3 regions of the Phyllobacterium sp. SL163 genome follow, and region 2 is predicted to be linked to each of the others. Evidence: predicted binding sites of a transcription regulator. Region 2 holds the regulator's gene; each other region holds the start of a gene.
What was found. Region 2 encodes LexA, which represses DNA repair genes until DNA is damaged. Its sites were predicted from a motif close to TGTTCNNNNTGTGTTCNG; they were not measured.
Positions count from the first base shown of each region.

Region 1: ACP7B1_RS02290 (helicase-related protein) is a predicted target of LexA. The motif match lies at 2,000-2,017, and genes of this name have one in related genera.
Region 3: ACP7B1_RS04860 (DNA recombination protein RmuC) is a predicted target of LexA. The motif match lies at 2,048-2,065, and genes of this name have one in related genera.

Region 1 is NZ_JAFCVE010000001.1:460,940-465,181, reverse strand. Features, by position in the region: gene ACP7B1_RS02290 (helicase-related protein) at 1-1,843, opposite strand, end outside; gene phbB (acetoacetyl-CoA reductase) at 2,525-3,250, opposite strand; gene ACP7B1_RS02280 (acetyl-CoA C-acetyltransferase) at 3,381-4,242, opposite strand, start outside.
Region 2 is NZ_JAFCVE010000003.1:168,136-172,377, reverse strand. Features, by position in the region: gene ACP7B1_RS07580 (substrate-binding domain-containing protein) at 1-709, shown strand, start outside; gene ACP7B1_RS07575 (GNAT family N-acetyltransferase) at 714-1,556, opposite strand; gene lexA (transcriptional repressor LexA) at 1,745-2,464, shown strand; gene ACP7B1_RS07565 (ComEC/Rec2 family competence protein) at 2,458-4,242, opposite strand, start outside.
Region 3 is NZ_JAFCVE010000002.1:262,347-266,588, forward strand. Features, by position in the region: gene truA (tRNA pseudouridine(38-40) synthase TruA) at 1-22, opposite strand, end outside; gene ACP7B1_RS04845 (N-acetyltransferase) at 22-519, opposite strand; gene fmt (methionyl-tRNA formyltransferase) at 516-1,445, opposite strand; gene def (peptide deformylase) at 1,455-1,985, opposite strand; gene ACP7B1_RS04860 (DNA recombination protein RmuC) at 2,100-3,335, shown strand; gene ACP7B1_RS04865 (cation diffusion facilitator family transporter) at 3,332-4,242, opposite strand, start outside.

The DNA of each region.
Region 1 (4,242 bases), on a different contig from region 2:
CGAGGAAGCGGTCAACCCGCGCAGCGACCTTGTCGCGTGCCGGTCCCGTCAGCTGCTCGTCGGCCAGCAACACCGCTCGGGGCTTCAATGGCTGCTCACCCGAGACGACCGAGGCGACCGGAGCGCCAATCCAGCGCAGCGTCCCGTCCGATCCCAGGGCAAAGTCGCCGTTCGCGGAAGCGGCAAAGCGCTCGGCGCGATTGTCGAACTCTGTCGCCAAGGCTTTTTGTGCAGCGGCCTTCACGGCTTTTGCATCGGTTCCATCGATCTGGCTGTCCGTGGTGAAACGGAATCCATCCAAACGTCCAACATGGTGCCCTTCGACAACAACGTCCCCGGCAGGGCTAATTTCGGCTTCTAGCATTGTATTCTCTCTCAGGCGCCTCATAAGCACGCTTGTCCTGCGGTCTACGAAGCGTTTCGTCAACCGTTCATGCAGTGCATCTGATAATCTGTCCTCAATTTCACGCGTCTTTTCTTGCCAATGTGCCTGATCTGCCAGCCATCCCGGCCGATGCGACACAAAAGTCCAAGTTCTGATCTGGGCAATCCGCCGCGACAAAGCATCGATATCGCCGTCGGTCGTATCAGCCCGGTGCACCTGTTCGCCCATGTATGTTTCGTTAACATGACCATGTTCGACGAGATCTGTATAGATCGATGCAATAATATCCGCATGCTGCGCCGGTGCAATTTTGCGGTAGTCCGGCAACGCACAGGCATCCCACAGGAGGGCCACCCGTTCCGGCGTGTTGGCCAGCGGCGCGATATCCGGATCTTTCGACAGATATTCAAGCGCCTGCTGATCCACGGCAGGCAGTGCCCGGGTCAATCCCTCCACCGGTGCGGGTGTGTCGATCGACCGTCTCAGTGCATCAAGGCTGGAGAAATCAAACCGGGCGGTGCGCCATTGCAAAATCTTGACGGAATCGAAGGCATGCGATTCCACGCGCTGCACCAGTTCTTCTGAAAAACCGGAGACCTGACCTGTCACGCCAAACGTGCCATCGCGCAGGTGCCGCCCGGCGCGCCCGGCGATCTGGCCGATTTCGCCCGGCGACAGATCGCGGAACTGATAGCCGTCAAACTTGCGGTCCTGCGCAAAAGCCACGTGATCGACATCGAGGTTGAGCCCCATGCCGATGGCATCGGTGGCGACCAGATAATCCACATCGCCCGACTGGTAGAGATCCACCTGGGCATTGCGGGTGCGCGGGCTCAAGGCCCCCATGACCACGGCGGCACCGCCATTCTGGCGGCGGATAAGTTCGGCGATGGAATAAACCTCATCCGCGGCAAAGGCCACGATGGCGGTGCGCGGCGGCAGGCGCGTGATCTTTTTCGAGCCGGCATAGGTCAGATTGGACAGGCGCGGACGCGTGACGACGGAGATGCCGCGCAGCAGCTTTTCCAGTATGCCGCGCATGGTGGCCGCACCAAGCAGCAAGGTTTCCTGACGGCCCCGCAGATGCAGGATGCGGTCAGTAAAGATGTGGCCACGCTCCAGATCGTTGGCAAGCTGGACCTCGTCGATGGCAACGAAATCCATATCCGTCTGGCGCGGCATCGCCTCGACGGTACACACCGCATAGCGCGCGCCGGGCGGCATGATCTTTTCCTCACCGGTGATCAGCGCGACATTGGCAAGCCCTACCCGTTCGGCAACACGGTTGTAGACTTCACGCGCCAGCAGGCGCAGCGGCAGGCCGATCATGCCCGTCTGGTGCGCCAGCATCCGCTCAATAGCGAGGTGAGTCTTCCCCGTGTTCGTCGGCCCCAGAACGGCGGTGACGTCACGACCGCTCAGGATCAAGGGAAGTTCGGGAGTAGGCATAAGGTTCATCAAAAATATCCAACACCGGCACGACGGCCTCACCAGAACCAGCAAGGCATGCCGGGCATGCACTATCCGATAGCATTATCGGCATCAGACAGAAAGTATGCGGCGACCTCAAGATAAACAATTGCGAACCGATTCACGGAGTGTTCCATTAAGAAACAGAACGCGAGCAGAACGAATCAGCGACGAATCAGCTATAGGATCAGATTCCTGCTTTGTTCACGGCCACATCTAGCTTTCCCGGGTGCGAGTCGCACAAGATGCTGAATCAGCGGGAACAGGATTTCAACGAATCGGTCCACCGCCGTTAACCTTTGGCTTTTCCGCGCAAAAGCGGGCGGTCCGCCGTCAACGATTTTTTGCTCTGTTAAGAAAATCGCAATATTTCCTTATAGTTAGTTAAGGAATCCAAGGCCCGGGCGCTCCGTTTTATTAACACTCCGATCAAAGGAAGAACGAATCAGCGACGAATCAGCGCTTTGTCCACTTTCCTGTTTTGTTCACGGCTACATCTTGTGCTGAAGGCGCGGGAGTCGCACCAATCCCCGAACGCATGGGCAGGAAATAGGACAAGATTCAGGAAACGCCGTTAACCTTTGGCCGCGAATATCCGAAGCGCCGCCGCACAAAACGAAAACGCCGCCGGCTGTTTCCAGCCCGCGGCGTCTTTTGATTTGCTTCCGATCAGCTGAAATACTGCCCGCCATTGGCTGTCAGCGTCGAGCCGGTGATGAAGCCGGCATCGTCAGAGGCGAGGAACACCACGCAGCGCGCGATTTCTTCCGGTTCGCCCAGACGTCCGACCGGGATTTGCGGAATGATGCGCTCGTTGAGCACCTTCTCGTCGATGGCCCGCACCATTTCCGTGCCGATATAACCGGGACAGATGGCATTGACCGTAATGCCGGCGCGCGCGCCTTCCTGCGCCAGCGCCTTGGTAAAGCCGATATCTCCGGCCTTGGCCGCGGAATAATTGGCTTGCCCGGCCTGGCCCTTTTGTCCGTTGATCGAAGAAATATTGATCACGCGGCCGAATTTGCGGTCACGCATCCCCGTCCATACCGGATGGGTCATGTTGAACAGGCCGGTCAGATTGGTGTTGATCACTTCGCCCCATTGACCTGGGGTCATCTTGTGGAACATGGCGTCGCGGGTAATGCCCGCATTGTTGACCAGCACGGCGACGGGGCCGTGATCGGCCTCGATCCTGGCAATACCGGCAGCGCACTCTTCATAGTTGGAAACATCCCACTTGTAGGTGGCAATACCGGTCTTTTCCGTGAATTTCTTCGCCGCGTCGTCATTGCCGGCGTAATTTGCCGCGACCTTGTACCCTGCCGCTTTCAGGGCCACGGATATGGCTGCGCCGATACCACGTGTTCCGCCCGTAACGATTGCCGTTTTGGTCATATTTCCCCTCCCTAATTCATGTTGGATCAAAGTTAGTGTTGTTGAAAAAGAGACGTGGCAGCAGCCTGGAAATTTAGTGCTGCCGGAACACGGGTTCGACAAACGCCGAACCCGTGCTCATTCTTGCAGATCAGTCCTTGACGCGCTCAACGCACAGGGCAATGCCCATGCCGCCGCCAATGCACAGCGTGGCAAGGCCCTTTGTGCCATTGCGGCGCTTCAATTCATAAAGCAGTGTGTTGAGCACCCGGGCACCGGAAGCGCCGATGGGATGACCGATGGCGATGGCACCGCCATTGACATTGACGATATCGGGATTGAGCCCGAGATCCTTGTTGACGGAAAGCGCCTGCGCCGCGAAGGCTTCGTTGGCTTCGACCAGATCAAGGTCCTCCACCTTCCATCCGGCCCGCTCCAGCGCCTTGCGTGACGCAGGGATTGGACCCGTGCCCATGATGGCAGGGTCGACACCGGCCGTTGCCCAGGAAACAATGCGGGCCAGCGGCTTGACGTTGCGGCGCTTGGCCTCGTCCTCGCTCATGAGCACCACGGCAGCCGCACCATCATTGAGGCCGGAGGCATTGCCTGCGGTAACGGTGCCTTCCTTGTCGAAAGCAGGCTTCAGCTTGGCTAGGGAGTCGAGTGTCGCGCCGTGACGGATATACTCGTCATCCGCAACGATCACGTCGCCCTTGCGGGTCTTGACCGTGAACGGCACGATTTCATCCTTGAACTTGCCCGCCTTCTGCGCGGCTTCCGCCTTGTTCTGGGAGCCAAGGGCGAACTTGTCCTGGTCTTCGCGGGTGAACTGCCACTTGCGGGCGATGTTCTCGGCGGTATTGCCCATGTGGTAGCCATGGAAAGCGTCGGTCAGGCCATCCTTGATCATCGTATCGATCATCTTGAAATCGCCCATCTTCACGCCGCCGCGCAAATGCGCGCAATGCGGCGCCATCGACATGGATTCCTGTCCGCCCGCCACGATGATATCG
Region 2 (4,242 bases):
GGCCTACCGGCGGCTGATTTCCAGCAAGCGCGTGGACGGCATCATCGTCACCGGCCCCACCCTGATGGACGAGCGGGTTGCCATGCTGACGGAAGCGAAATTTCCCTTTGTGCTGCACGGGCGAACCAATATCGCCGCCCCGCATGCCTGGCTCGATATCGACAATGCCGGCGCCTTCCGGCAGGCGGCATCGCACCTGATCGATCTCGGCCACCGGCATATCGCGATGATCGACGGGCTGAAGGGCCACACCTTTTCCGAACACCGCGAAATGGGTTATCGCGAAGCATTGCTGGAGCGCGGCATTGCCGTCGATCCGCGCTTCATCGTGCATGAGCGTTTTTCCGACGAAACCGGTTTTCATGAGGCGCAGCGGCTTTTGTCCTATACGCCGCATCCGACCGCCATTCTCGCCGGCTCGATGATGACGGCGCTCGGCATTTTCCGCGCCATCCGTTCAAAAGGCTACGAACTCGGCAAGGAAGTTTCGGTGATCGCCCATGACGACGTGTTCCCCTATCTCAATGCCAGCAACATGGTCCCCGCCATGACCACCACCCGGTCGTCGATCCGCTCCGCCGGGTCGCGTATCGCCGAACTGCTGGTGCGCGTCCTTGACGGCGAGCCGGTCGAGAACATCCACGAGATATGGCCGGTCGAACTCATCCTGCGCCAATCGAGCGGTCCGCCCGTCGCCCCGCGCCGGTGAGTGCCTAGCCCAATTCGAAGGTTGTGATGCCAAAAATCCGGTCGAGCGGCAATTCGGGCGCCGGTCCGCGATACATGCGTGCGGTTTCGAACACCGGCGCCAGACCGTACCGGTCGCACAGGCGCCGCGCGGCCCCATTGGTCCCGGGAATATCCAGAAAGACCTGTGCATCCCCGGCCTTTGCTGCGAGCGATTGAAACAGCCGGTCGGCGATCTCTTCGGTTTCGGCAAACAAGGGACCGATTTTGCAACCCTCGCGGCATGCGCGCACGACGCCATACCCCGCGATTTTTCCGTCGGCAATGCAGGCCAGGCCGTGGCGCGAGCCGGACGGGCCGAGCCAGGCACGGATAAACGATTCCCGTGGTTCGGGATTGAATTGACGGTCATAGGCGGCGACGGCGCCGATCCATTGCGCATCGATGGCGACGATATCGTCGCTGACGGGTGCCCTGCAGCCGGGGGCGCCGCCATAGCGGTAATTCGCATGGGCATAGACAAACCCCGACTTCCGATAGTTTTCCTGCTGGGCAACGACACCATCAAGGCCGATGGTCTGTCCGGCAAATCCGCTCAGCACATCCTGCCAGAGCGACCAGCCGAAACCCAGCCCGCGCGATTGCGGACGCACCATGTAGAAGCCGAGAAAGCCGTAGTCTCTCGCATAGCGGACCAGCGAGACCGCTGCCGTCAGTTCATCATTGACCTCAAGCACGTGATAGCCTTTGGGGTCCGCGGCCCAGAATGCGTCCGCATCGTCCAAACCGGGGTTCCAGCCCTCGGCAGCTGCCCAGTCGATGATGGTGTCAAGGTCCTGGCGCTCGGCGATTCGGATGAAAGCTGTCATGATATTGTGATATCCAGTTGGAAACCGACGGAACAGTACCCTGAACGGGTGCATTTCTGCCCCCACATGCTTCGTAACCAAGCTTCCAGCATTGCCGCAACGGAATATTAAGCACTTGTAGAACAATGCTGGAACAGATAGTGTTTGTTCTGGTTTTGTTTTTCCGATTCCCTGCTAAAGGATCGCCGATGCTCACGCGTAAACAACATGAACTTCTTCTCTTCATTCATGAGCGTCTGAAGGAGACGGGCATTCCGCCATCCTTCGACGAAATGAAGGATGCGCTGGATCTGGCCTCCAAATCCGGCATTCACCGGCTGATCACTGCGCTGGAAGAGCGCGGCTTCATTCGCCGGCTTGCGAACAGGGCACGTGCGCTGGAAGTCCTGCGCCTGCCGGACTCCATCGCACCCGGCCTCAACAGCCAGAGAAAGTTCGAGCCGAGTGTCATCGAGGGCAGTCTCGGACGTAATGTTGCGCCGCCCAAACCGCAGCCGCGCGCCTCCAACGACATGGATATGCCTGCCAATGTCAGCATTCCGGTCATGGGCCGGATTGCCGCCGGTGTGCCGATTTCCGCGATCCAGAACCAGACCCACATGCTGAGCCTTCCGCCTGATATGATCGGCAGCGGTGAACATTATGCGCTTGAGGTCAAGGGCGACTCGATGATCGAAGCGGGCATTTTTGATGGCGATACCGTCGTCATCAAGCGCGGCGACACCGCAAGCCCAGGCGAAATCATCGTTGCGCTGGTCGATGATGAGGAAGCCACGCTCAAGCGGTTCCGCCGCAAGGGTGCCTCGATTGCCCTGGAAGCCGCCAACCCTGCCTATGAAACGCGGATTTTCGGACCGGACCGCGTGCGGGTGCAGGGCAAGCTCGTCGGCCTGATCCGCCGTTACTGATCGGCCGCCGCGTCCCGTTCGGCATTGTCCGGGATGCCTTCGATCGCGTGGGCCTTGCGTGAACGCTCCGGCCGGTTGCGCGCCGCATTGGAATGGATGCGGTACGTGTTCCAGGGTCGGTCGGGCGGACCGATCGCCCAGGTCAGGCGGGCCGACTGCCCCCTTTGCTCCATCGCTTCTACGGCTTTCGATAGATCCGTCACGTCACCCTGCCCTTGCCCGCCGGAACCGAACCGGATTTCCGCAGCACCGTTCAGGGCGAGATCGCGGCGCGTGATCACCATCGGGCCGGGAACGGGGCAACCGGTGTTCACACCGGCAAAGCCCAGCACGACGATGTTTCCCTCGCTGCAGGCGGGGTTCCTTTGCGCGGGATCATCCGTATAGGCGATGATGAGACCGCCCGGTTCGCGCGCCAGGCAGAGCTTTCCGGCGCATTCGAAGGCACCCTCCGCTGCCTCTTTGCCGATCCGCGCCGGTTTGACGATCTGTTCCAGCCCAAAACCCTGCCGCCAGTTGTTTAACGTGAAGGCGCCGCCCTGCGGGCGATTGATCATCAATGCCGCGCCATTGCGCACACCGGCCAGCCGGCCATCCTCCGACAGGACGATATCCGGCGGCGCTGTGCGTGCCATGATCAGGATGGCCGCAGCAAACAGCGGCAGGCTGCACAGACGCAACCACGACGTCGTGAGAAGCAGGATCACAAGTGCCACGCTCATCAGGATAAGGCTCGGCTGCGGCATCGGACCGAGATTACCCGAGGGCGAGAGTGCGGCAACGTGATGGGCGATGAACACCACCAGCTTGATGCCGCGTTCCATGACGGCGAACGGCAGGAAATCCAGATCGAACGGCATCAGCAACAGCGCCAATACGGCGAAGGGCATGACCAGCACCGAGACCACGGGCAAGGCAAAGGCGTTGCCGATCAGCCCGAGCGGTGCGGTATTGTTGAAATGATAGGCGGCAAAGATCGCACTGGCCGAACCGGCGACCAGGGATGTCAGCGCGACATCACTGATATGATCGCCGATCTTACCGGGCAGCCGCAACAACAGGTTGTTGCCGGAGGCACGCCGCGCGGTCCGGCCGGCCCTGCGCGGCGACCACCAGCCGTAGAATGCGATCAGTGCGGCGGTGGCCGAGTACGACATCTGGAAGCTTGGTCCCATCACCTCGTGCGGCGCGATGGCAATGGTTACCAAGGCGGCCAGGGCAACATTGCGCAATGACAAGGCAGCCCGGTCCACGGTCATGGCGACAAGCATGACTGCCAGCATGACAAAGCTGCGCTGGGCCGCCACGTCGATCCCCGAGAGCAGCAGATAGAATGCCGATGCCAGCAGCGCTGCGCATGCCGAAAATTTCTTGATGGGATAGCGCGCGGCAAAGTCCGGAAAGAAGGCCATGCATGCACGCAGCGAGCCGATGACGATCCCGGCCACGAGCGCCATGTGCAATCCAGAAATGGAGAGGATATGCGACAGGCCGCTCAGCCGCATGGCGTTGTTGGTGGCCTCGCTGATGCCATCGCGCTGGCCGGTGATCAGCGATGCGGCGATGGCACCGGCTTCTCCAGGTATATGACTGAGGATACGATCAGTGAGTGCCTGGCGCATCGCAGCGACGGCAAACAGCGTTCTGGTTGTCAAATCAGCCGGTTCCGGCAGAGAGGCTGCTTCGGGCCTGCCAAGAAAGAAGCCGCTGCCGCCGATGCCCCTGTAGTAATTGTGGAAGGCAAAGTCGTAATTGCCTGATCGCACGGGACCGGATGG
Region 3 (4,242 bases), on a different contig from region 2:
TGGTGAGTTTGTAGCGCGGCATCAAAGGCCCTCGAACGCTCTGGAATAGACCAGCGTTCCCGACAGAGGTGCATCAGCGAAAGCCAGCGCCTGGAGATACTCGCCCTGATATTGGCTGGCAAAACCCGATGCCCGTGCATTCGTATAGCCGAAGCGGCCGTAATAGCCGGGATCGCCGAGGACAATGGAAAGGGTTTCGCCCATGAGCACCAATTCCTGATGCGCGGCCTTGATCAGTGCCGATCCGACGCCTTTGCCCTGGTGACCGGAGACGACACTGACCGGCGCCAGTGCAACCGCGTCAAAGCTGGTTCCATTCTCAACGCGCAGCCTTGAAAACAGGATGTGGCCCGCCAGGGCACCAACGAATTCCGCAACCAGTTCGAGCACGATATCGCCGTTGCCACTGAGTTGCTCGACCAGCCTTGCCTCATCCGGTCCCGCAAAAGCGTCTTCGACGATAGCTGAGATCAACGCGCGGTCCGCGGGCTGTACGCGACGAATGGTGATGCTGCTCATGGCAGCTTTGCCCCTTGCGCAATCTTGGCGCCGCGCTGGAATTCCTGCCCGTCCATCGCCTTCCCGCCCGCGCGCTGCAGCGCGCGCAAACGCACTGCACCTTCTCCGCAGGCAATGCGCAGATCGTCATCAAGCACCGTGCCCGGCACGCCGGCACCGGTTGCAAGCAGCGAGCGCAGCAACTTGACACGTTCAAGGCCGTCACCGATCTCCATCTCGCACCAGGCGCCCGGAAACGGTGCCAGACCGCGAATACGGTTATGGATGTCAATGGCCGGCAGGGTCCAGTCGATGCGGGTTTCAACCTTGGTGATCTTCGACGCGTAGGTGACACCGTCTTCCGATTGCGGCGTCAGGGTGAGGCTGTCCCGTTCCAGCGCGGCCATAGCGCGCACCATCAGGTCGGCGCCGATCATGCTGAGCTGGTCATGCAGTTCGCCCGCGGTCGTGTCGGGCGTGATCTTGACCTTTTCGGCCATGGCGACCGGGCCGGTATCCAGCCCCTCATCCATTTTCATGATCATCATGCCGGTTTCGCTGTCGCCCGCCATGATGGCCCGCTGGATCGGTGCGGCGCCGCGCCAGCGCGGAAGAAGCGAGGCATGGCCGTTGTAGCAGCCAAGGCGCGTGCCTTCGAGAATAGCGGTGGGCAGGATCAGGCCATAGGCCACCACGATGGCAACATCCGCATTGAGATCACGGAACGCCTGCTGTTCCTCGGGGCTGCGAAGGCTTTTGGGCGTGCGCACTTCAATGCCGAATTCTTCGGCATTGCGATGAACGGGCGAGGGGGTCAGTTCCAGCCCGCGCCGGCCTGCCGGACGCGGCGGCTGACTGTAGACGGCGACGATCTCATGGCCCTGACCAATGAGCGCGTTGAGAACCGGCACGGAGAATTCCGGGGTTCCCATGAAGACGATACGCAGGCTCATGGCTTACACCGCCAGCCGGCTCGGAACGCGATCCTTGGCAAGCTTCTTGAACTTCTTTATCACCATTTCACGCTTGAGGCGCGAGATGTAATCGATGAACAGAACGCCATTAAGGTGGTCGATCTCGTGCTGAAGGCAGGTTGCCAGCAAACCGTCCGCCTCGATCTCATGCTTCTTGCCTTCAATGTCGAAATAGGCGACGCGCACTTTTGCCGGACGTTCCACTTCCGCATAATAATCCGGAATGGACAGGCAGCCTTCTTCATAGATGTTGCGTTCGGTGCTCGACGACAAAATCTCGGGGTTGATGAAAACCTGAGGTGCCTTCGGTTCGTCTTCCTTGGCAAGGTCGATCACCAGCATGCGCAGCGGTTCCGCCACCTGAATGGCGGCGAGGCCGATCCCCGGCGCGTCATACATGGTGTCGAGCATGTCGTTGGAGAATTTGCGCAAATCGGCGTCAAAGCGCTCCACGGGTTTGGAAACCTGGCGCAACAGCGGATCGGGAAGAATGACAAGCGGTTTGATAGACATGAGCATCACCTAATATCTCGGCTTTCAACCGTCAATCCCGGCATAAATGGCATTTGTGAAAATGTTCTCGTTTTGATCTCACATTTGCCATCCGAATCGGTTAGTCTGCTTCCCATGGAAACATCACATTCACTCGACCAGCCATTGTTTCAGCTTGGTGCCACCTCGATATCGGTCGGTACCGCGCTGGTAATGGCGGCTGTCATCGTTGCACTTGCCATTGTCCTGTGCGGGATCGCGCTCTGGCGTTCGGCACGGGTACGGCTGATCGCGGAATTCCAGGCGGAAGACCGTGCGCGTGATGCGGAAGTACGGATGGCCGAGATCCTGAAGAGCCAGTCGGAGATGCAGGGCCGCATGCAGACCATGGCGGAACTTTTCGGTTCGCGCCAGGCGGAGCTCAACCAGTCGATCCGCGAGCGCCTCGACGGCATGACCAGCCGCATCGGCCAGACCATGACGGAACAGACGCAGTCGACCCATGAAAACCTGGCCAAATTGCAGGAGCGGCTGGCGGTCATCGATACCGCGCAGAACAATATCCAGTCGCTGGCCGGACAGGTTGTACAGCTGCAGGCGATTCTCGCCAACAAACAGACGCGCGGCGCTTTCGGTCAAGCACGCATGGAAACCATCATTGCCGATGGCCTGCCGCAGGGAGCCTATGAGTTCCAAGCTACGCTTTCCAATGGAAGCCGGCCGGATTGTATCGTCCGCATGCCGAATGGCGCGCCCAATCTGGTCATCGACGCCAAATTTCCGCTGGAAGCATGGAACGCCATCCGCGAGTCCGAGACACCGGATACGAAGAAACTGGCGCTTGCCCAGTTCCGCCGGGATATCGAGATCCATATTCGCGATGTTTCAGAGAAATACCTGATCAATGGCGAAACCCAGGATACGGCATTTCTCTTTGTCCCATCGGAATCCATCTTTGCCGAAATTCACGAGAATTTCGAAGGCATTGTGCAAAAAGCCCATCGTTCGCGCATCGTCATCGTTTCGCCATCGCTGCTGATGTTGTCCATTCAGGTCATTCAGGCGGTGCTCAAGGATGTTCGCATGCGCGAGCAGGCCCATCTCATTCAGGGTGAAGTGATCCGCCTGATGGAAGATGTCGGGCGTCTGGACGACCGGGTCCGGCGGCTGCAGACGCATTTCGGTCAGGCGAGCAAGGATATTGACGATATTCTCGTCTCGTCCAGCAAGGTGACGAAGCGCGGCCAGAAGATCGAGGCGCTGGAGTTTGTCGATCCGGCGGCCGGCGAACCCGCGAAGGGGCCGGATGCCAACAGGTCGGCAGCATCGGCGACGGGCCAGTTGCGCCTGCGCGTGGTGGATGAAGATTAGCCCTCAACGATTTTTTGCCGCCGCGTCTTCCAGCTACTTGCAGTCTGCGGTTTGACGAAGACGGACACGATGTCCGGGTTGGCCTGACGGATTGCTGTTTCGATACGCTCGACGCAGGCTTCGATCTCGGGTGCGGTAAGATGATCCTCAAATTCAATGCTGAGCCCGGCAACGATCTGCTTGGGTCCCATATGGACGGTCAGTACGCCGTTTGCCTGCTGAATGGCCGGATCCTTGCCGGCAATGTCAAGAATCTGCTGTTCCGCCTCGGGAAGTGCCGACTCGCCGATCAGCAGGCCCTTGCTTTCCCGGGCGAGGAAAATTGCAGTTGCACCGAGGATCATGGCAATGCCGATGGAGGCAACCCCGTCGAGTTCAGGCATGTCGAAGAATTGCGCCGCTGAAATGCCGGCAAACGCTACGATGAGTCCCAGCAGCGCAGCCGTATCCTCAAACAGGACGGTAAAGACGCTCGGGTCCTTGCTCTGTTGCACGGCTTCGAGATAGCCAAGCTTGCCCTTCATGGTTCGGAATTCTTTCAGCGCGACTGTCCATGAGATGCCCTCGAACAACAGCGCAAAGCCAAGCACCACATAATTGACAGTGGGATTGGCGACGGGCTCCGGCTCGAGAATGTGGGTGAGGCCTTCATAGAACGAGACGCCGGCACCCACGGCAAACACCAGCAGGGCAACAATGAAACTCCAGAAGTAAAGCTCGCGTCCATGCCCGAGCGGATGCGCCTTGTCGGCTGGCTTGGCAGCCCGCCGCAGACCGTAGAGAAGCAGGCCGCCATTTCCCGTATCCACCAGCGAATGAACGCCTTCCGACAGCATGGCGGAACTGCCGGTGAAGAAGGCGGCAATGAACTTGGTTGCCGCGATCAGAAGATTGCCGAGGATGGCGG